DNA from 2 places in the Pseudoalteromonas sp. SCSIO 43201 genome. Region 1 is predicted to be linked to the other one. Evidence: predicted binding sites of a transcription regulator. Region 1 holds the regulator's gene; the other holds the start of a gene.
What was found. Region 1 encodes sigma-54, which starts transcription at its own class of promoters, with help from an activator protein. Its sites were predicted from a motif close to GTTGGCACGNNNNTNGNNT; they were not measured.

Region 2: J8Z24_RS13545 (DUF2726 domain-containing protein) is a predicted target of sigma-54. The motif match lies at 1,960-1,978, and genes of this name have one in related genera.

What each region holds. Positions count from the first base shown of each region.
Region 1 is NZ_CP072683.1:3,526,125-3,542,544, forward strand. It holds gene rplM (50S ribosomal protein L13) at 1-294, opposite strand, end outside; gene zapE (cell division protein ZapE) at 645-1,733, opposite strand; gene J8Z24_RS15355 (Z-ring associated ZapG family protein) at 1,856-2,311, shown strand; gene J8Z24_RS15360 (DegQ family serine endoprotease) at 2,422-3,774, shown strand; gene J8Z24_RS15365 (trypsin-like peptidase domain-containing protein) at 3,878-4,957, shown strand; gene murA (UDP-N-acetylglucosamine 1-carboxyvinyltransferase) at 5,022-6,281, opposite strand; gene J8Z24_RS15375 (BolA family protein) at 6,294-6,551, opposite strand; gene J8Z24_RS15380 (STAS domain-containing protein) at 6,557-6,862, opposite strand; gene J8Z24_RS15385 (MlaC/ttg2D family ABC transporter substrate-binding protein) at 6,849-7,535, opposite strand; gene mlaD (outer membrane lipid asymmetry maintenance protein MlaD) at 7,538-8,083, opposite strand; gene mlaE (lipid asymmetry maintenance ABC transporter permease subunit MlaE) at 8,097-8,876, opposite strand; gene J8Z24_RS15400 (ATP-binding cassette domain-containing protein) at 8,879-9,679, opposite strand; gene J8Z24_RS15405 (calcium/sodium antiporter) at 9,854-10,813, shown strand; gene J8Z24_RS15410 (KpsF/GutQ family sugar-phosphate isomerase) at 10,823-11,794, shown strand; gene kdsC (3-deoxy-manno-octulosonate-8-phosphatase KdsC) at 11,794-12,345, shown strand; gene lptC (LPS export ABC transporter periplasmic protein LptC) at 12,342-12,896, shown strand; gene lptA (lipopolysaccharide transport periplasmic protein LptA) at 12,886-13,440, shown strand; gene lptB (LPS export ABC transporter ATP-binding protein) at 13,437-14,162, shown strand; gene J8Z24_RS15435 (RNA polymerase factor sigma-54) at 14,209-15,708, shown strand; gene hpf (ribosome hibernation promoting factor) at 15,738-16,025, shown strand; gene J8Z24_RS15445 (PTS sugar transporter subunit IIA) at 16,027-16,420, shown strand, end outside.
Region 2 is NZ_CP072683.1:3,139,448-3,144,195, reverse strand. It holds gene J8Z24_RS13555 (cobalamin biosynthesis protein CobD/CbiB) at 1-514, opposite strand, end outside; gene mtnN (5'-methylthioadenosine/S-adenosylhomocysteine nucleosidase) at 514-1,221, opposite strand; gene J8Z24_RS13545 (DUF2726 domain-containing protein) at 1,329-1,919, opposite strand; gene J8Z24_RS13540 (hypothetical protein) at 2,340-3,314, shown strand; partial or broken gene J8Z24_RS13535 (aminotransferase class V-fold PLP-dependent enzyme) at 3,562-4,748, opposite strand, start outside.

The DNA.
Region 1 (16,420 bases):
TTCAGGCTTTTTAGCTTGAAGTTTCTCAAAGTTGATAGACTTAAGGCCACCTGGGTAACCAGAGTGAGCATAGTACATTTTGTCCTGAGTTTTGTTACCAGTTACAGTAACTTTCTCAGCGTTGATTACGATGATGTAGTCACCAGTATCAACATGTGGAGTGTACTCAGCTTTATGCTTACCGCGAAGGCGACGAGCGATTTCAGTAGCGATGCGACCTAAAGTTTTACCTTCAGCGTCAACTACGTACCAGTCACGTTTTACAGTTTCTGGTTTAGCAACAAACGTTTTCATTATAAAAATCCAAAGTTTTCAATTTTAAAACCACAGGCAGTCCTTGGACTACCGCTCTACTTGTATTTGCTTTAACCCCTTCGAGTTGAAGACTTTTTTGCCGCTCAAGTCAGTGGCTAAGCCGACGAGGGCAATAGAACGCAACGTGGCAGGCCGCGGATTATAGCAAGCCTTCTGGGTGAAAACCAGCGCTTGATGTTTTTTTCTACAAGAAAATCTCAAGAATTTTGAAAAAAATCAAAAAGACGAAAAATCCGTCAGTGCGACGTTGCGGGTATGCTGCAAGCTGCGTTTACAGTACCTTTCAACTGACACCCCACACAGCGCTGCAACATAAAAAAATGCACACCTTAAGCTAAGTGTTCTCTCGCAAGGTACTCATGCGACTGCATCTCTTGCAATCGACTAACACAGCGTTTGAATTCAAATGTGAGTGTACCCTCGCTGTATAACTCTGTGATCGGTGCAGCAGCAGAGATAATAAGCGTCACATTGCGCTCATAAAACTCATCGACTAAAGCAATAAAACGCCGCGCTGCATCATCGTTTTGCTGCCCCATTTGCTTCACATTAGACAAAATCACTGTGTTGTATAAGCGGCTGATTTCCATATAGTCAACTTGGGAGCGCGCCGTTTCGCAGAGTGCCGAAAAGTCAAACATCACGATACAATCTGAGACCATACGAGTTTGGATCATTCGCCCTTCAATTTCTATCGCTTGGTTTTCTTGGCCCGGCTCAGGTGATAATTTACTGAAATACTCAAATAAATTTTTATCTGCTTGCGCATCTAACGGGCTGTGGAATATTTCAGCTTGCTCCAAAGTACGCAATCGATAATCAATACCAGAATCTACGTTAACGACTTCAGTGTTTGCCTTTACCAAAGCAATTGCAGGTAAAAATCGTGCTCGTTGCAGTCCATTTCGATATAACTCATCGGGAATGATATTAGAAGTCGCAACCAATACAATGCCTCGCTCGAACAAGGCTTCCATCAAACCACCTAACAACATAGCGTCTGTTATATCTTGAACAAAAAACTCATCGAAACAGATTATGTCGGTTTCTGACTTAAAAGTATCAGCGATACTTTCAAGTGGGTTTTTAACATCTTTGAGCTTTTTTAACTCGTTGTGTACACGATGCATAAAACGGTGGAAGTGCACGCGCATCTTACGCTCTGTTGGCAATGCGTCATAAAAAGTATCGACAAGGTATGTTTTGCCTCGCCCAACGCCTCCCCAAAAGTACAAGCCCTTCACTTTTGGTTGCTCAGCCTTGCCAAACAGGCGCGAGAAGAAACTCTGCTTGACCACTGGCTGATTGATAAGATCATCGTATAAGCGCTGTAAATGCTTTACCGCATTTTCCTGTGCACTGTCATATTGAAAATCATCACGTTGTAGATCTTGCTGATATTTTTCCCAAGGCGTCATCGACTTAAATATTTTTTACGATTTGTTTGTGGGTTATATTAACACGACTGCATTCACAGCGTATATTTAACTCTATCAGAGTTTTTATTTTTATTTGCCTTAGGGCATACAGGGAGAAACCTATGACTACCGTTACTTGGCTTGGATTACTGATCATTGTTGCCGTGGCTGCATTTTTTCTTGGTGGTTTTGTCACTAAGAAGCAATTCAAGCATGACGAGTTAGAAGTACAAGCACAGCAAGCAAAACATGATTTAGAGCAATATCGACAGGATGTTTCTGACCACTTAGCTAGCACTAAAAAGCTAGTGAACAGAATGCAAGACAGTTACCAACAACTGCTGACTCATGTTGAAGAGACCAATCAGCTACTAACGCAAGAACGCCCTTCTCATCCTGCTGATCCATTTTTCTCAAAGGAAACTACTGAGCAATTACAAGCTTCTCTTCAAGCTCGTCCAGAAAGACGACGTAAGCAAGATCCGAGCTTTGAAGTACCTCCTAGTGACTACGCAGAGGGCGAAACTGGGTTGTTTTCTGGTCAAAAAAAAGAAAGTGAGCAAATTAAAGCCTCTTGATGAAACTTTTTGTAGACCCCATAGTCTTTAAAAGAAGTTATTGATTCTAGGGGCTAGTTAGCAGCCCCTTACGAACTATATAAACGCTAATAGCGGAGTACTTCACGACTATGAAATTTAATTTATCTTTGTTATCGGCCGCTTTACTTTCTTCAAGCCTGTTGTTAATACCACAACAGAGCGTGGCCAAACTTCCTGTTGCCGTTGATGGTCAACAATTACCGACACTTGCACCTATGTTAGAAAAGGTAGCGCCGGGTGTTGTTAGTATTCAAGTAAAAGGTGCAAAAGAGGTGCGCCGCCGTGTTGACCCATTTGACTTTTTCTTCGGTCAACCCCAACCTCGCAGCCAAAAGCGACCTTTCAGTGGATTAGGTTCGGGTGTCATCATTGACGCAAATAAAGGATACGTGGTTACTAATAACCATGTAATTGATGATGCCGACGAAATGCTGGTAACTTTAAAAGATGGCAGAGAATTTGAAGCAAAGCTCATTGGTAGCGATGCAGAATCTGATATCGCGTTGTTGCAGATCGATGGTGAAGACCTTACAGAAGTTAAGTTGGCGGACTCAGACAGATTAAGAGTGGGCGACTTTTCGGTAGCAATAGGTAACCCATTTGGCTTAAGCCACACAGTAACCTCAGGTATCATCAGCGCACTTGGTCGAAGTGGCTTGAATATAGAAGGCTATGAAGACTTTATTCAAACCGACGCTGCTATCAACCAAGGTAACTCTGGGGGAGCGCTTGTTAACCTCAATGGCGAGCTAATTGGTATTAATACCGCTATTCTTGGTGCATCCGGTGGGAACGTAGGTATTGGCTTTGCTATCCCATCAAATATGATGAAAAGCCTAGTCGATCAAATCATTGAATACGGTGAAGTGCGTCGCGGCTCTTTAGGGATCCATGGTCGTACTCTTGATGCAGGTCTTGCTAAAGCACAAGGCTTTGATGTTAAGCGCGGTGCTTACGTAATGCGCGTTGTTGAAGATTCAGCTGCAGATAAAGCAGGACTAAAAGCCAATGATGTAATTGTCAGCCTCAATGGTGATGAAGTCGAAAGCATGGCAGAGCTTGCTAGCAAGGTTGCCACTTTAGGTGAAGGCCGAGAAGTCAGGCTGGGCGTTTATCGAGATGGCAGAACCAAATTTATTGACGTAGAACTTGGCGGCAAACAAGAAGAGCAAGCCAATGCTGAAGATGTGCATCCAAACCTTCGTGGTGCCGTGCTTGAAAGTGGCGAGCGTGATGGTAATGAAGGAGTCGTAATTACTTCAGTTGAACCTCGCTCTCCTGCGGCTCGCGTCGGTCTCGAAGAAGGTGATGTGATCATGCAAGTGAACCGCAAGCGTGTCACCAGTGTCAAAGAGATGTCCAAACTAATTGATGGGATCAGAGGCAATATTGTACTTGGGATCAAACGCGGTCGTGAAACTGTATTCTACCTAATTCAGTAACACTTTGACCCAATATTAAAAAATGAAACACAGCGAAGCTTGTCGCTGTGTTTTTTTTTGTGTCATTATTAGTAATATTAAATAACGATAAATATAAACACGCGTGTTCAAATTAATTAAATTCATTTTTCCACCTCTACTAGCTGGACTTGGGATAGCGTTCATCATCATTTGGTTTAACCCTGAACTCAGGGCAAATCTACCAACACTTGAAGCGCCCCGTATTAAATCTCAGCATATGAGCTTTGCCGATGCTGTTGAAAAAACAGCTCCTGCTGTGGTAACGATTTTTTCTGAGGGGTTTAGTACGCAGCCAAGGTATCAACGCCAAAGCACGGTTCGAGAGCTCGGCTCCGGTGTTATCATGAGTCGTGACGGCTATATTCTCACGAACTACCACGTAGTGAATAATGCCGATCAGATAATTGTATTGCTTCCAGATGGCCGCCAATACAGTGATACTCAACTTATTGGTTTTGACACCATTACGGATTTAGCGCTACTGAAAATTCCTGGTGAAAACCTTCCCGTTATTCCCATTGACCCGAGCTATCAACCGCGGGTCGGGGATGTCGTACTTGCCATTGGTAACCCGCTCAATATAGGACAAACGATTACACAAGGGATTATTAGTGCGACCGGCAAACAAACGCTGACAGAGAGCCAGTTTAATAGTTTGCTGCAAATGGATGCTGCCATCAATGTTGGTAACTCAGGAGGAGCGGTCGTCAACTCAAACGGCGCACTTGTTGGGATCACCTCAGCGCAGTTTCGTACCCGCCTCAATATTGATATTCAAGGCATATCTTTTGCGATCCCTTATGATCTCGCCATGGATGTAATGCATAAACTCATCATGGACGGTAGAGTTATCCGGGGTTATCTAGGGTTTAGAGGTACACCTGTTGATAGCACAGGAAAAAGCGTCACCGACCTTTACACACCAATCATCGGCCTAGCCGTCAGTGAATTAGATCCATTGGGACCGGCGTGGCAAGCTGGTATGAAAGAGCATGATATTGTGGTGAAAGTCGGTGGGGAGTCTGTCACTAACCCACAAAGAACGTTGAAGCGAATAGGTAACACAGCCCCAGGCACAGAGCTCGAGTTTGAAGTGCTAAGAGCAGGTCAGCGCCTTACTATTACAGTTGAAGTCGCAGAGCTAGAAACGGGACTATATTGACCTGAACTCAGGTTATATTAAGCAAAAAGCGTCCAAGTGGACGCTTTTACTCAGACGATTAAGTTCAAGTTTTACGGCGCTTTATATTAGCTCCTAACCGACTCAATTTATCTTCTATCTTTTGATACCCTCTATCAACATGATAGATACGGTCAACAATAGTCTCACCTGTAGCGACGATCCCTGTGAGGATCAAACTTGCTGATGCACGTAAGTCCGTTGCCATTACTTGTGCACCAGACAAAGAAGCAGTATCGCCACAAATCGCTGTATTCCCTTCTAAGCGAATATTCGCTCCCATACGCTGCAATTCTGGCACATGCATAAAGCGATTTTCAAAGATGGTTTCTGTAATTGTTGCGCTCCCTTCTGCTACTACGTTTAGTGCAGTAAACTGAGCTTGCATGTCTGTTGGAAACCCTGGATGTGGCATAGTCTTAATATTTACCGCTTTCAACGCGCGCTGACGCATGTCCACATAGATACTATCATCATTGACTTCAACGATAGCATTGGCAGCTCGAAGCTTTTCAAGAACGGGTTCAAGACTATGATAATCCGTGTTTTTACAAAGCACCTCGCCCTTTGCCATCGCCGCTGCAACAAGGAAAGTCCCCGTTTCAATGCGATCTGGAAGGATCTTATGCTCACACCCGCTGAGATGTTCTACACCTTCGACTTCAATTCGGCTAGAACCTGCACCACTTATTTTTGCTCCCATAGCAACCAAGCACTGGGCTAAATTGATGATTTCAGGTTCTCTGGCAGCATTTTCTAATACGGTTTTACCATCAGCAAGTGTGGCAGCCATCAGCAAGTTTTCGGTCGCACCAACACTGACCGTTTCCATGAAGATCTCTGCACCACGCAATCGCCCTTCTGTCGTTGCATGAATATAACCATTCTCAACTTTGATGGTTGCACCCATTTTCTCTAGGCCTGAAATATGTAGATCAACAGGACGAGCACCAATAGCACAACCACCGGGTAACGATACCTGTGCATTACCAAATCTAGCCACCAAAGGACCGAGCGCCAATACCGATGCGCGCATCTGCTTCACCAGATCATAAGGAGCAAGCACATTGTTTACCGTCGCGCCGTTGATTTCAAGCGTGTCGCCATCCCACTCCACTTCGGCACCTAGAGTCTTTAGTAATGCTTCTGTCGTACCGATATCACGTAAGTGCGGTACATTAGAAAAACGGCTTTTACCTTCGCCTAATAGCGCAGCAAATAGGATAGGAAGGGCTGCATTTTTAGCCCCAGAAATAGTGACTTCACCGGCAAGAGTGGTGCCACCTTGGATAACAAACTGATCCATTGCGGCACCCCGTTATTGTGGAAGAATAAATTTACGCTCTTTTTGCCACTCATCAGGCGTGAATGCGCGAATGCTCACCGCATGGATAGTCCCATCTTTGATGGTATCCATTAGTGGTCCATAAATTAACTGTTCCCTTTTTAGCCTTCTTAATCCGTCAAAACACGTTCCAACAGCAATGACTTCGTAGTGACTACCGTTTGCTTTTACGATAATTTCGTCAAGCGATAGCGCATCTTTTAATAAAGTTTCGACTTGATTTGTTTCCATTAGACTCACTCAAATAGGGTTGTCACCTGCCCCAACTCCATTAAATTTTGCAGTTGCTCAGGTGTATTTCTCAGCTCGAGACGAATGTCGCGCTGCTTTAATTGACCTAAAGAGTGAATTAACCAAGCTAAGCCCGCGGTGTCAACCCTTGAGACCTTAGAAAGGTCAAAATAGACGGTTGATTGTGCATTTTTCAGCAATTGAACGATAGCCGACTGTTTCAGTGCGCTTGGTAAACTCGCTCTTGTTAGTTCACCAGTTAACACGATTTCACCTTTACTTTCGGTGAATGAAATTTTAGGCGTCACCATCATCCCCTCTAAATTGCACAGGAAGCTTGCTCTTTTTGTCCAACAACTGGATCACATGTTCAATACCTTGTTGGCGCAAGATACCATGTAACTCACTTTGTTTGGCATCTAATAGGCTGATCCCTTCTGCCATCATATCAAAGGCACGCCAATCATTGTCTTTACCGCGCCTAACTTTAAAATCAATTTTAATATCCGGTTTACCAGCCTCAACTATTTTTGTTTTTACAATAGCAATATCTTCTTTATCAAATGGCCGATGTTCACCGAATTCTACTTTTTGATCTTTATACTGAGTAAACACACCTGCATACGTTGCTACTAGATAGCTTTTAAACACCTCAATAAAGGTTTTAATATGCTCAACTGCAGCTGCTTTTTCCTGTTTATCTTCAATGTTACGTACTGTTTGAATGTAGGATCCCAAAACGCGATATGCGGCATATTTGTAATCGATGTAAGGCAAAAGCTCTTCTTCGACGATAACACGTAGGTGCTCTTTATCCTTTTCGATAATGCTCTGCTCTTTTGTTACACGCTGAAAAGTTTGTGCTGCAACTTGCTCAACCATTTTATATGGATCGCTTGAGTCCACTTCTTTTGCCTGCAATGACATCGTAACCATAATGGCAACTAGCCAAATCAGGCATTTGGTATAAAGATTCATTAACATATTTACTCGCTCCCTTGATTAAATAGGAACTGACCAATCAACTCTTCTAATACAAGCGCTGACTTTGTGTCTGTGATCATATCGCCGTCTTTAAGCGCTTTTGTTTCCACCCCGAAGAGAGACTCAAGATCAACACTATCTTCGCTCGTCACTTCTTGACCTAAACACTTTTGCTTAGCTGACTCAGCGGCAATTACTGGAGAAATACCAAGATATTGCTCACCTAAAATGCCCGACGTTAATATGGAAACTGATGAAGTATCAGAAAACTGACATTCATAGTTTTTGTCGATACTCATCGAAACCACAGGTACAAATTCCTGCGGGTGTATCTGAATGCCATCAACACGGCCAATAACAACTCCGCCCACTTTGATTGGTGCACGTGTTTTCAGTGAACCGATATTCTCAAACTTAGCTTGCAGCATGTAGGTTTCACCATTACCACTCAAGCCTGAGTTTGCCACTTTGAGCGCTAACATGATAAATGCAGCGACACCCAACGCTACAAATAGCCCAACTAAAATTTCAATTTTCCGTGTATTCATTTTTTAAAACCTTTTAACTTGAGAACATAACCGCTGTTAATACAAAGTCGAAGCCAAGTACAGCCAGTGAAGAGTGTACTACTGTCTCTGTCGTCGCCTTACTTATCCCTTCAGATGTAGGGACACAGTCATAGCCTTTGTACAACGCGATCCAAGTCACCAATAGTGCAAATACGAAGCTCTTAATAAGACCGTTTAAAATATCTTTTTGGAACGATACCTGTGATTGCATGATAGACCAGAAGCTACCAGAATCGACTCCTAACCAATCCACCCCAACCAAATGTGCACCTAAGATAGCGATTGCTGAAAATATCAACGCAAGCAGTGGCATACTGATAAAGCCTGCCCAAAATCGTGGTGCAATAACGCGCTTTAATGGGTCAATAGCCATCATCTCTAAACTAGATAATTGCTCAGTTGCTTTCATTAAACCAATTTCAGCAGTCAGTGCACTACCCGCACGCCCAGCAAATAACAGCGCCGTAACAACGGGACCTAATTCTCTTAGTAGACTCAACGCCACCAACGGCCCAAGGCTATCCTCAGCGCCATATCCTACTAATACGGTATAGCCTTGTAGCGCTAAAACCATACCAATAAATAACCCCGAGACCATAATAATTAACAGTGACTGATGACCTACCATGTAGAGTTGTTTGATTAATAGCGGTGTGCCTTTGCGAAAGTTAGGTAAACTAAATAACGCCCCAAATAGCATATTGGTTGCACGACCAAGAGCAGCAAAGCGACTTAGTGTTTTATGACCTATTTTTTGTAGAAAATCGACCAACTCTACTCTCCTTGCAACAGTGCTTGTTGATAATCAGGGGCATTGAAGTGAAATGGTACAGGGCCATCGGCAAGCCCTTGTAAAAACTGCTGCACTAGCGCTGAGTCATGCTTTAGCATTTGCTCAGGCGTCCCTTCACCTATCACGCCTTGCTCAGCGATAATGACAACATGATCCGCGATACTCAGTACCTCTGTCACATCATGGGTTACGATTAAGGATGATAGACCTAACACTTCATTTAGTGACTTAATTAAACGTACCAACACCCCCATCGAAATGGGGTCTTGCCCAGCGAATGGCTCATCATACATGATAAGTTCGGGGTCAAGCGCTATCGCACGCGCTAGAGCAGCGCGCCTCGCCATGCCGCCAGAAAGCTCTGCAGGCATTAAATCCTTTGCACCACGAAGTCCTACTGCTTGCAGCTTCATCAATACTACTAACTGAATGAGCTCTTCTGACAATTCCGTGTGTTCGCGCAAAGGAAAAGCGACATTGTCAAAGACACTCATGTCTGTGAACAACGCACCGCTTTGAAACAACATGCTCATGCGAGTTCTTGCTTGATATAATTCACTACGGGACATACTTGGGATACTGTTTCCAGCAAAAAGAATATCACCACTATTAGGTTTTAACTGGCCACCGATCAATCGCAGCATAGTCGTTTTACCTATGCCACTTGGCCCCATTATTGCGGTGATTTTGCCTTCTGGTACGGAAAAGCTCATGTTTTTGTAGATGATCCTTTCACCCCTGGAAAAGGTTACATCCTTGATTTCTACAATTGATTGCGACAAGTCGCTCTCCAGATCAAGACTATATTCATCGGAGTATGATACTTTTTTTTCAAACAAGATGGAAAATCGTTTTGGTAAAATTTTGTAAGTCGTTAAATGTGACGGTTTGCTTATACTTTCCAAGGCGCATTTGGTAGTATCTAACGAAATTTTAATCCTATTGGCTAGAGGTTCATGGTTTTATCGTTTGTTATTCTCATTCTTGGCTTTATTGCACTGGTTTGGAGTGCCGACCGCTTCGTTTTTGGCGCAGCAGCTTTAGCTCGAAACTTTGGTGTACCAACATTAATTGTTGGCTTAACCATTGTCGCCATGGGCTCTTCAGCCCCCGAAATGATGGTTGCTGCACAGGCCGCTCTTGCAGATAAAACAGACACAGCCGTTGGTAACGCCGTAGGTTCTAACATTGCCAATATATTATTAGTCCTTGGGATCACCGCCTTACTCCGGCCACTTTCGGTTGGCTCAGGAATTTTACGTCGAGAAATGCCACTTCTTATCATTGTTTCCTTGGGAGCTTGGTATATTGTCAGTGACAATAACTTCAGTTTTGTTGAAGGTATATTACTGCTTATTGGCTTCGCAGCATTTCTCCTTACCTTAATTATCATTACCAAACGCAGCGGCAACAGCAATGACGATCCTTTCGTTAGTGAAGCGTGTGAAGAGGTGCCGGATAATGTCCCCACACAAAAAGCTATTTTTTGGCTTGTTGTTGGTATGATTTTGCTCCCCGTTAGCGCCGATTATCTGGTGGGTGCAGCTGTTGATATTGCAAAGTACTTTGGGATGAGCGACTTATTGATTGGGTTAACTATCATCGCGGTAGGAACCAGTTTACCTGAACTCGCAGCCTGTGTAGCTGGCGTATTAAAAAATGAAGACGACTTAGCGCTAGGTAATATCATTGGTTCGAATATTTTTAATATCCTTGCGGTACTGTCTATTGCGGGGATCATCAATCCCTCCGTATTAGATACCAATATCGCGGCTCGTGATATATTTATTATGCTTGGTGCAACACTATTGCTACTTATTATGAGCTTAAGCATTACTGGTAAACGTCGTATCAACCGCTTTGAAGGTGGTTTGTTACTCGCCTGCTTTATCGGATATATTTACTACATCATTTAAGGAATACACGTGACAACGACCCCATTTATTGAATCTGCTAATCAAGTGTTTGCTACTGAGCTTGCAGCAATAGAGGAAGTGCAGCAGTTTGTCGATCAACAGTTTGAGCAAGCTTGTAAAATAATGTTTAATTGCCAAGGTCGAATTATTGTTATTGGTATGGGTAAGTCAGGTCATATTGGAAATAAAATTGCCGCTACACTCGCCAGCACAGGAAGCCCTGCTTTTTTCGTGCACCCAGGTGAGGCTAGTCATGGCGATTTAGGTATGATCACCAAAGATGATGTGGTTTTGATGATATCAAATTCAGGTGAAACCCAAGAAGTTATCTCAATCTTACCGATAATTAAACGTTTAGGTGCACCTGTGATCTCTATGACAGGCAACCCAAGCTCAACCATGGCTCGCAACGCTAGTGTTCACCTTTGCGTTAAAGTGTCAAAAGAGGCGTGCCCACTAGGATTAGCGCCCACAGCAAGTACCACAGCAACGCTGGTTATGGGAGACGCATTAGCAGTTGCTCTACTTGAAGCCAGAGGATTTACTGCCGATGATTTCGCGCTTTCTCACCCGGGAGGAAGTTTAGGCAAACGACTATTACTCACAGTCGCTGACATCATGCACAAAGACAGTGCCATTCCTATGGTCAGTAGCAACTGTACCGTCAAAGAAGCCCTTTTCGAAATGTCTGCAAAAAGTCTTGGAATGACAGCGATTGTCGACGAGCAGACACAATTGCAAGGTATTTTTACAGACGGTGACTTGCGCCGTATCATAGAACAAAAAGTAGACATACACACAACGCCAATCACACAAGTTATGACCGCAAAAAGTACCACCGCACGCGCCGATATGCTCGCTGCTGAGGTGCTAAATATTATGGAAAATAAACGCATCAATGGACTAATTGTGGTTGACGAGAATAATGTCCCTGTGGGTGCATTGAATACCCAAGATTTACTTAGAGCGGGAGTGCTATGATGCAGTTTAGTGACCTTTATCAAGATATCTCAACAGATGCTTGGCAAAAAGCAACTCAAATTAAACTCTTAATTTGCGATATTGACGGTGTATTCTCTGACGGACGCATTTATCTAGGTAACAACGGTGAAGAATTAAAGGCATTCAATACCAAAGACGGCTTCGGTATCAAAGCGCTAGTAAACTGCGGTATTGAGGTTGCGGTCATCACAGGTAGACATTCACAAATAGTTCAGCAACGCATGACTAGTTTAAATGTAACGCATATTTACCAAGGTCAAGAAAACAAGCTAGTGGCATATGAAGCACTAAAAACGCAGCTTAATCTGAAGGATGCAGACATTGCCTATATTGGCGATGATGGCCCTGATCTGCCAGTGATGGAGCAAGTTGGCTTTGCTGTCGCCGTGAATGATGCACATCCGCTGATAAAACGCATTGCCCACTATACCACTTTGATGCCGGGAGGCTTTGGCGCCGTCAGAGAGTTAACAGATCTGCTCATGCTCAGCCAAAACCACCCTCTTACCACTACAGGGTCAAGTACATGACTGTGCTTCGTGTCATTCTGCTCATTACTTTTAGTGCGCTGATGATTTGGCTGTGGTCGCCGATGTTTAACGCATCAGAAATCAACAAGAAAAGTGACGATGAACCACTTGCTAAACCCGATTATGTGGCGACCGCATTAGAGCAGACTACCTACAGTGAAAATGGCTTACTAAACTACCATGTGACTGCTGATAAAATGGAACTTTATCAAGACCTTGGTTTTAGCCACTTTGCAAAACCCATTTTTACATTATATAACGGTGAGCAAAATTGGCAGATAAGCGCATTGGAAGCCACATTATACGAGAACAACACCCTGATTTTAGAAGGGGATGTTTTAGCAAAAAACCTCACACCAGACGCAATGATCAGTACTATCAATGCCGACAATGTCAGGGTTGAAATTAAACAAAAGTTGATGAAATCAGAACACCCCGTCATTATCACAGGCCCTAGCCTTAAAATTACCGGTAAAGGCCTACATGCAGACTTGCAAAAACAGCTGATTGAGCTCATCAACCATACAAAGACAATTTATTATGACCAGTAAAATAATTAACAAATTAGTTTTCGTCGGCTTGCTCGCAAGTTCCACTTTCGCAGCTGCTGCAGAGCAAAATGAAGTCATTATCGATGCTGGCCGTCAGCAAGCTCAACTGCAAAGTAACATAGGCATTTTCGAGCAAAACGTTGTCATTATTCATGGCACAAGAAAAATCAATGCTGATCGTTTGGAAGTGCACCGCCGCGCTGAGCTTGGTTCAAATAAGCAGCTACTAATTGCTACTGGCAACCCTGCGGTTTTTGAAGAAGCTCAGGCAGATGGTACAACCTTACGCGCAGCGGCTAATGAAATTCGCTATGATGTTGCCGAATTAAAATTAGTACTTACTGGCAATGCTGAAATATCGCAAGCGGGTCAAAAAAGTAGTGCACAAGTCATTACTTATCATATCGAAAAGCAACTCATTAGTGCCGAGCGCTCTGAACAGGGCGACTCTCGGGTTAGAACAATTCTGGTTCCTGTTGAAAAGAAATCTGACACCAGCGTGGAAAAAAGTGAAGATCCACAGGAAAAAGGTAACAATTCATGAGCGAGCTCAAAGCAACAGGCTTGGCAAAAAGTTATAAAGGTCGCCAAGTTGTCAAAAATGTAGGACTGAGTGTCGAAGCAGGTAGCATCGTTGGTTTACTTGGCCCTAATGGTGCGGGGAAAACCACTACTTTTTATATGATTGTGGGCTTAGTACCAAGTGACAAAGGCTTTATACAAATCGATGATGAGGATATCACCCTACTCCCGATGCACAGTCGCGCACGCCTAGGGATTGGATATTTACCTCAAGAGTCATCCATATTTAGGAAGCTAACGGTATATCAAAACCTCATGGCTATTTTGGAAACCCGCAAAGATTTGTCTAAAGTTGAAAGAGAAGCTCAGCTTAATGAGTTGTTGGATGAATTTAATATCCAACACATCCGTGATTCTCAAGGGATGGCATTATCTGGAGGAGAGAGAAGACGGGTAGAAATTGCTCGTGCTTTAGCCGCTAATCCTAAGTTTATCTTGTTAGATGAACCTTTTGCTGGCGTTGATCCAATTTCAGTGTTAGATATAAAGACAATCATTGAGCACCTTAAAAATCGTGGGATCGGTGTACTGATCACCGACCACAATGTAAGAGAAACGCTGGACGTATGTGAAAAAGCCTACATCGTTTCACACGGTGAATTAATCGCCGCTGGTACGCCAGAACATGTTTTAGCGGATCAAACCGTAAGAGATGTCTACCTAGGCGAACAATTCAAGCTATAGTTAAGACGTAGTATTAATAACTGTTAAAAGGGATTGTTAGAGATACATGAGGCAATCATTACAGCTGCGCATGGGGCAGCAACTTACAATGACTCCACAACTGCAACAAGCCATACGCCTGTTGCAGCTTAGTACGTTGGATCTACAGCAAGAAATACAAGAAGCGTTGGACAGCAACCCACTATTGGAAGTGGAAGAAAGCGATACCGCAGACGCAGAAAGTACTGAACAACACAGCCAAGATAAAAATAATACGGACGATAGTCAGCAAAGCTCAGATGAAGCGCCTGTCAGCGAGTATGAAATGGACTCAGATACCGCCATGAGCAAAGAAACGGTTAGTGATGATCTTGCCATGGATGTGACTTGGGATGAATATATGAGTGCTGCACCAGCATCAAGCGCAGCTCCTTTACCTGATGATGATAACGTCTACCAGGGAGAGACTTCCGAATCACTACACGACTACCTAATGTGGCAGTTAGAACTTACGCCATTTAGCCCAACAGATAGAGCCATTGCTATTGCCATCATCGAAGCGGTAGATCTGTCTGGCATTTTAACGCTTTCCTGTGAAGATATTTTAGAAAGTATCAATGATGAAAACAGTGAAGAGCCGGTAGAGTTGGATGAAGTCGAAGCCGTACTTAAACGTATCCAGTTGTTTGACCCTGTCGGTATTGCTGCACGAAGTTTGCAAGAATGTTTATGTATTCAGTTAAATCAATTTGCACCTGACACACCGTGGATCACCGAAACCAAGATGATCCTGACCGAGCACATTGATTTACTTGCGAGCCGTGATTACCGTACCTTAGCGAAAAAAACACGCTTAAAAGAAGCTGAGCTAAAAGAAGTTATGACGCTGATCCACAGTCTTAACCCTAAGCCAGCTGCGAGTATTATTCATGAAGAACCAGAATACGTTATTCCAGATGTGTCGGTAAAAAAAGTGAAAGGCCGCTGGGTTGTAGAGCTAAACCCTGATGCGATGCCTAAGATTAGAGTAAATGACCACTACGCTGCGATGTCGAGAACTGCTAAATCGAGTACTGATAGCCAGTTTATTCGCTCACACCTTCAAGAAGCAAAGTGGTTTATTAAGAGCTTAGAAAGTCGCAATGACACTTTATTGAAAGTTACCAATTGCATTGTGCAACAACAACAGGCATTCTTTGAACATGGCCCCGAAGCGATGAGACCTATGGTGTTAAACGATGTCGCAGAGATGGTTGATATGCACGAATCTACGATTTCTCGTGTCACCACCCAAAAGTACATGCACACACCAAGGGGCATATTTGAGCTGAAGTATTTCTTCTCAAGCCATGTCAGTACCGAAAATGGAGGTGAGTGCTCCTCAACAGCAATACGAGCACTCATCAAAAAGCTAATAGCTGCGGAAAACACTGCTAAACCATTAAGTGATAGCAAAATTGCAGATATTTTAGCTGAACAAGGAATTAAGGTAGCGAGACGCACGATTGCAAAATATCGTGAATCCCTAGCCATTCCACCGTCAAATCAGCGTAAAAGCTTGATATAAGACGTTAAACACAAGAAGGAAAAATGCTTATGCAACTAAATTTAACTGGTCGCCATGTAGAAATCACTGACTCTTTAAGAGATTATGTCACCAACAAGTTTGCGAAGCTTGAGAGGCACTTTGATCATATCAATAACGTTCATGTGATCCTTGATGTCGAAAAACTAGTTCAAAAAGCAGAAGCAACATTGCACGTAAATGGCGGCGAGCTATTTGCATCAACAGAGCATCAAGACATGTATGCAGCAATTGATGGCCTGATTGACAAACTAGACCGTCAAGTAATTAAACACAAAGAGAAGCTCACTCGACACTAAAATGAAATTAAGTGAATTAGTGAATAAGGACTGTAGCAAAGCTGCGGTCCTTTTTAGTAGCAAAAAACGTATTCTCGAGTACATTAGCGAATTAGCGCATAGCCAAATCCCTGATACCAGCCAGCACACTATCTTAGATGCCCTTATGGCACGAGAAAAGCTGGGAAGTACAGGTATAGGTAAAGGGATCGCAATTCCTCATGGGCGACTTGAAGGTATTGATAAAATACTGGCGATGGTCTTGGTAAGCGAACAAGGGATCCCGTTTGAGGCGATCGACAAACAGCCTGTCGATATTTTTGTCGCATTCATCGTACCTGAAGGAGATAATCAACAACACTTAAAGACCTTAGCTGCGATTGCTGATACACTCAAAAATAAGTCATTTTGCAAAA
Region 2 (4,748 bases), 390 kb from region 1:
CGTATGGGCCTGCAATTAGATAAAGCAGTGCAACAACAAAAAAATGGCGCAGAGTATTCAAAGCCGTGCTATCGATAGCCGCTTTACAAATTCCCAGATCCGTCAGTCTCTCGACATCCCGTGCTACTATCCCTTGTAACACCGCTCGTGCTGTCACCTTTTGTTTTGATTTAATGAGCGCAGCAATACGTTTAGCGCGGTTTTCATGGCTAATATCCAAACATAAAAATAACACGAGGCCACCAAGCCAGTTGGGATAAAAAGCAAAACTCACGATGGCATAAGTCAATACAGTGATAGTTAATGTAGGGAGTAAAGCTCCGAGTGTACCGGACAACAGTTGATAACTCGGCGGTGCTTTAGCGCGGTATACTTTGTTGGCAACCGCCTTAAAAATAAGGCTGAGAATAAGGTTTGGATGATAAATAGTGGATAGCCTGATCCCGAGGCTGGCAAAAACAGCAACTAAAAAAATGATCAGGCCCTCATGGACCTGAAGCAAGTTCTCTAGCACTAAAGCGTAACCTTATCTAGCTTGGTAAGTAGTGCCATCACCATTTTTGAAGAGTTCACAGAAGCGACTTCTAAATATTCTTCGAATGACTGCGGTGATTCTTTGCCGGCTATATCCGATAACGAGCGGATCACTACAAATGGTGTATCTAAAGAATGGCAAGCCTGTGCAATAGCTGCCCCTTCCATTTCTACAGCAAGCATCGTTGGGAAGTCTGCACGAGCTTTATCAATACGAACAGGATCGCACATAAATGAGTCACCAGTACAGATAAGGCCAACCATAGTTTGAATACCTTCAAGTTCACTAACGCTCTGCTTCGCAGCTTCAACTAGCTTAGCATGTGAAGTGAAAGCAGCAGGCATTTGTGGTACTTGGCCTATTTCGTAACCGAATGCCGTTACGTCAACGTCATGGTGGCGAACTTCGCTTGAAATGACGACATCCCCTACGTTGAGTGAGGGTTCAAAGCCCCCAGCAGATCCCGTATTAATTACGCAATCTGGTGTAAAGTTATCGATAAGCAGAGTTGTTGCAACCGTTGCTGCTACTTTACCAATACCTGACTGTACCAGCGTCACATCGTGTCCTGCCAGTTTACCGGTATAAAAAGTAAAGCCACCTTTGGTCAATGTTTGCGGGTTTTCCATAGTGTTACGCAAAATGGTAACTTCTTGCTCCATTGCGCCAATAATGCCTACTTTCATGAAAAGATTCCTAATTTGTAGTGGGGAAACCCCAATTTCAACGTTATTTTTATTATACGAAAGGGGGGAAGATAGGTAAAACAAAAAACGGGCTAGTGCCCGTTTTGCTAAATTTCAGCCAATTGGGTGGATTGTGCCTTTGCTTGTGAAGGAGATAATACCGCGGGTTTGTATGTGCGGTTTCTGGTTTTCTTCGGCATTTCCACTTTTTGTCCTAACTTGAACAAGATAGCAGCTCTGACTTCTGCGCTTTGGTAGCCGCTTTTGATCTTCATACGAATGTGCGGAATACCAGCTGACTCTAACGCGCCACTGACAAACCAATCCTTTTGCGCTTTGTGGCCGTTTTTATTGGCGTTATTAACCAAGTCAACAGCGGCAACAATTTTCAGTGTTTCTTTATCTACAAGCACGTAATCAAGCTGCTTGTTTTTTGCTTTAGTCACTGCGGCACGGCGTGCTTTTTGTGAAATACCAGGTTTACATTCAATTACATCAATTAGCTTTATCCGACTTACAATTTTATACTTATCGCCAACAGCACGTTCTAGTAAATGCAGAAACGACGCTTCGACAGTAGTAAAAACAGACTCTTTGCGGTTGAACGGATAAGGATTGCCACCCACATCGGTGTACTTAGAAGCGACAATGGAAGCAACGACCACTAGAGCCAAGATAGCAAGTAACGCAAATTCCATAAAAAACTCCAAATCAAAAAAATGACATCTGTGTTTTTATAAGCAATAGCTGTGCCAGAAAAGAGTCGAAATTCGTAGGTGATAAATATTTGGGCGGTGAGCAAGTCACTGAGGATAAGCCGGTATGGTGTCTTTCTGCTGATTTATGTGGCATAACATACATTGTATTAGCGCTATGTCGCTCAAATACATGATAAATTACTGTAAAACCAACCCGACTTTTAAAAATTAACGTACCTTAATTAGGTGTTTTTTATTAAGTTTCTGTACATCGCTAAGTCATGTAGGGTTGTCGTTTTTTTCAGTTATGTTTTGAGAATATTATTTGGCGACAAAGTTACTTTTCAAGAAGTTCGATTCAACATACATACAATTATCAAAAAGTAAATAAAGTGTACGATAATAAGAAAGGATATTTATATGATAAAGCGTAAAGCAGTTGCTAAAATAGGGTTATTGATTTCCGCAATTTCTGTGCATTGGTCAGTACAAGCTGATGACAAGTTAGCTATGATTTTAAACAACCTAGAGCCAAGTTTATTTGCGCCAAGCATAGTATCGACGAATCAATTTGAGTACGGCTCTAGTTTGTCTCCAGATGGTAAAAAGTTTGCGTTTGTTAGAGCGTTAGCCCAATTTTCACACAGTGCTCTAGTCATTTCTCATAAACAAGGGGGGGCTTGGCAAACCCCAACATTACTTCCTTTTAGTGGCGAATTTCACGATACTAATCCGTACTTCTCCAAAGACAGTAACACATTTTATTTTACTTCCAGAAGGCCGGTAGATAATGTGGAAAATGGCACCTTTCAGATGTGGCAAGTCAGCTATGATGGTGATAAATTTGGCCAACCCGAGTTAGTGCCTGGCAAAATTAACGGAGATCATACTGTGATCTACCCAACTGTACACACTAATAAAGATATCTACTTCTCATCTATTATAAAAGGAACAACGGGCAGCGTAGACCTTTTCCTTTCTAAGTACCACCCCGATGGATATCAAGCGCCAATTGAGATTTCAGAGCTCAATTCCACAGCAAGTGATGCTGACCCTGAGGTTTCAACGGACGGAAAACTACTATTTTTCACGTCAATGAGACCGGGGGGCTTTGGTCACTACGATTTACATGTATCGGTTAAACAAAAAGAGGGTAAGTGGGGAAAACCGATAAATCTAGGCGATAAAATCAATTCGCGCCGTATGGACTCAGATCCGATTCTATCAGCTGATGGTAATACTTTGTTTTTCTCAAGTGATAAAAACCCAGATGTGAAAGCTGTAAACAATTATGATGAATTGCTTCAGCGACAGGGAAGGATCCATAATGGCCTTATGAATATTTATAGCGTTGATATAACTGAGTTAAACCAATACCTTCGCGAGAAAGGCTAATTTGTTAGCGCAATTGCAGGAAAATGCTAAGCGCTACAAGCGCTAGGCTGCCGTGTCTTAGAACTGCGCTGCCTAGCACCATTATACCAACTCGCCTCGATACTTGCTCAACTTGAAGGAGCGAATCTGACGCTAACAGCGTTAAAAATTTCTTATTTTAGAACAACTAAATAAGAAGTTTTTGACTTGCCGACAGGGATTTAGGGACTTCAGCGACAGCAGGACGCGGTAGCGGTATTGGCTCGCATTATTTGTCTTCTTTAAGTACGTAGATCTCACCATCAAAACTGCCTTGAATGGTTAACCCTTGCTCCGCAAGCTCTTTTAAATATTCGATATGGTCTTGGGTGATATGTTGACCTGGTACTAAAAGTGGAATACCGGGAGGGTAGGGCGTGACTAACCCAGCACAAATGCGATTATTGCTTTTGCTAATGGGCACCGATTCACGCTCACCGTAGAAGGCATCACTTGGAATACAAGCTAAGTCTATAGCTGGTAAGTTTTCAGGTAAGCGGGCGCGTCGAGTTGATTTAGACAATTTTACCTTACCGCTGTCTAGTTTCTTCAAAGCATTATACAGTCGAATGATCTTCGAGCGTGTGCCTCCCAAGGTGAGCAACACTAAAATGGTACTGTGGGTGTATTTCTCAATCTCCAGCCCAATTTCATCTAACAAAAATTTATGAATATCTTTTAGAGAGTAAGGAAGCTCACTGATATCAATAAGAATTTTTAGTGGATCATGGCCCATGTTATCACCACTAAAATGTGGGAATATATTCATAAAGTCTGCTTTATCGAGTACTTTGATGTGCTTAAGAGAGGCCATCTGCTGCTTGAATTCTGCAACATGGTTTAATAGTGCATTGAGTAACTTGTAGCCTTCCATTTCTAATTGCTTTTGGCATACATCAAGCGATGCAATAAGCTGATATTTGGGTGAGGTACTTGCGTAAATACTGTAAATCTCGCGGAAAAAGTCAGCATCAAAATCAGGATCGTTAATATGAATATAAGATGCCTGAGAAAATGCAGATACCACTTTATGTGCTGAATGAGTGACATAGTCAGCACCAGCATGAATGGCGGAATACTGACGCAAGCTCGGATGAAACAAAGAATAAGCGAACCAAGCTTCATCAATAAATACTTTAATATCATGCTGGTGCGCAAATTCTACAACTTGTTTTAAATCACTGAGCAAACCATCATAGGTACAGCCTGTGAGCACCAATAGTTTTGCATCGGTATTGTGTTCAATTGCCTGTTTAATATCGGTCAAAGAGGGCGGTGCGAATATGCCATATTTTGGGTTTAAAATACTCGATAAATAAATAGGGTAACTAGCAGATTGCAAAATGCCATAATGCACTGACTTATGGCAGTTGCGATCTATTATCACTTTATCGCCTTTGCGAAGCAGGGTTTGTA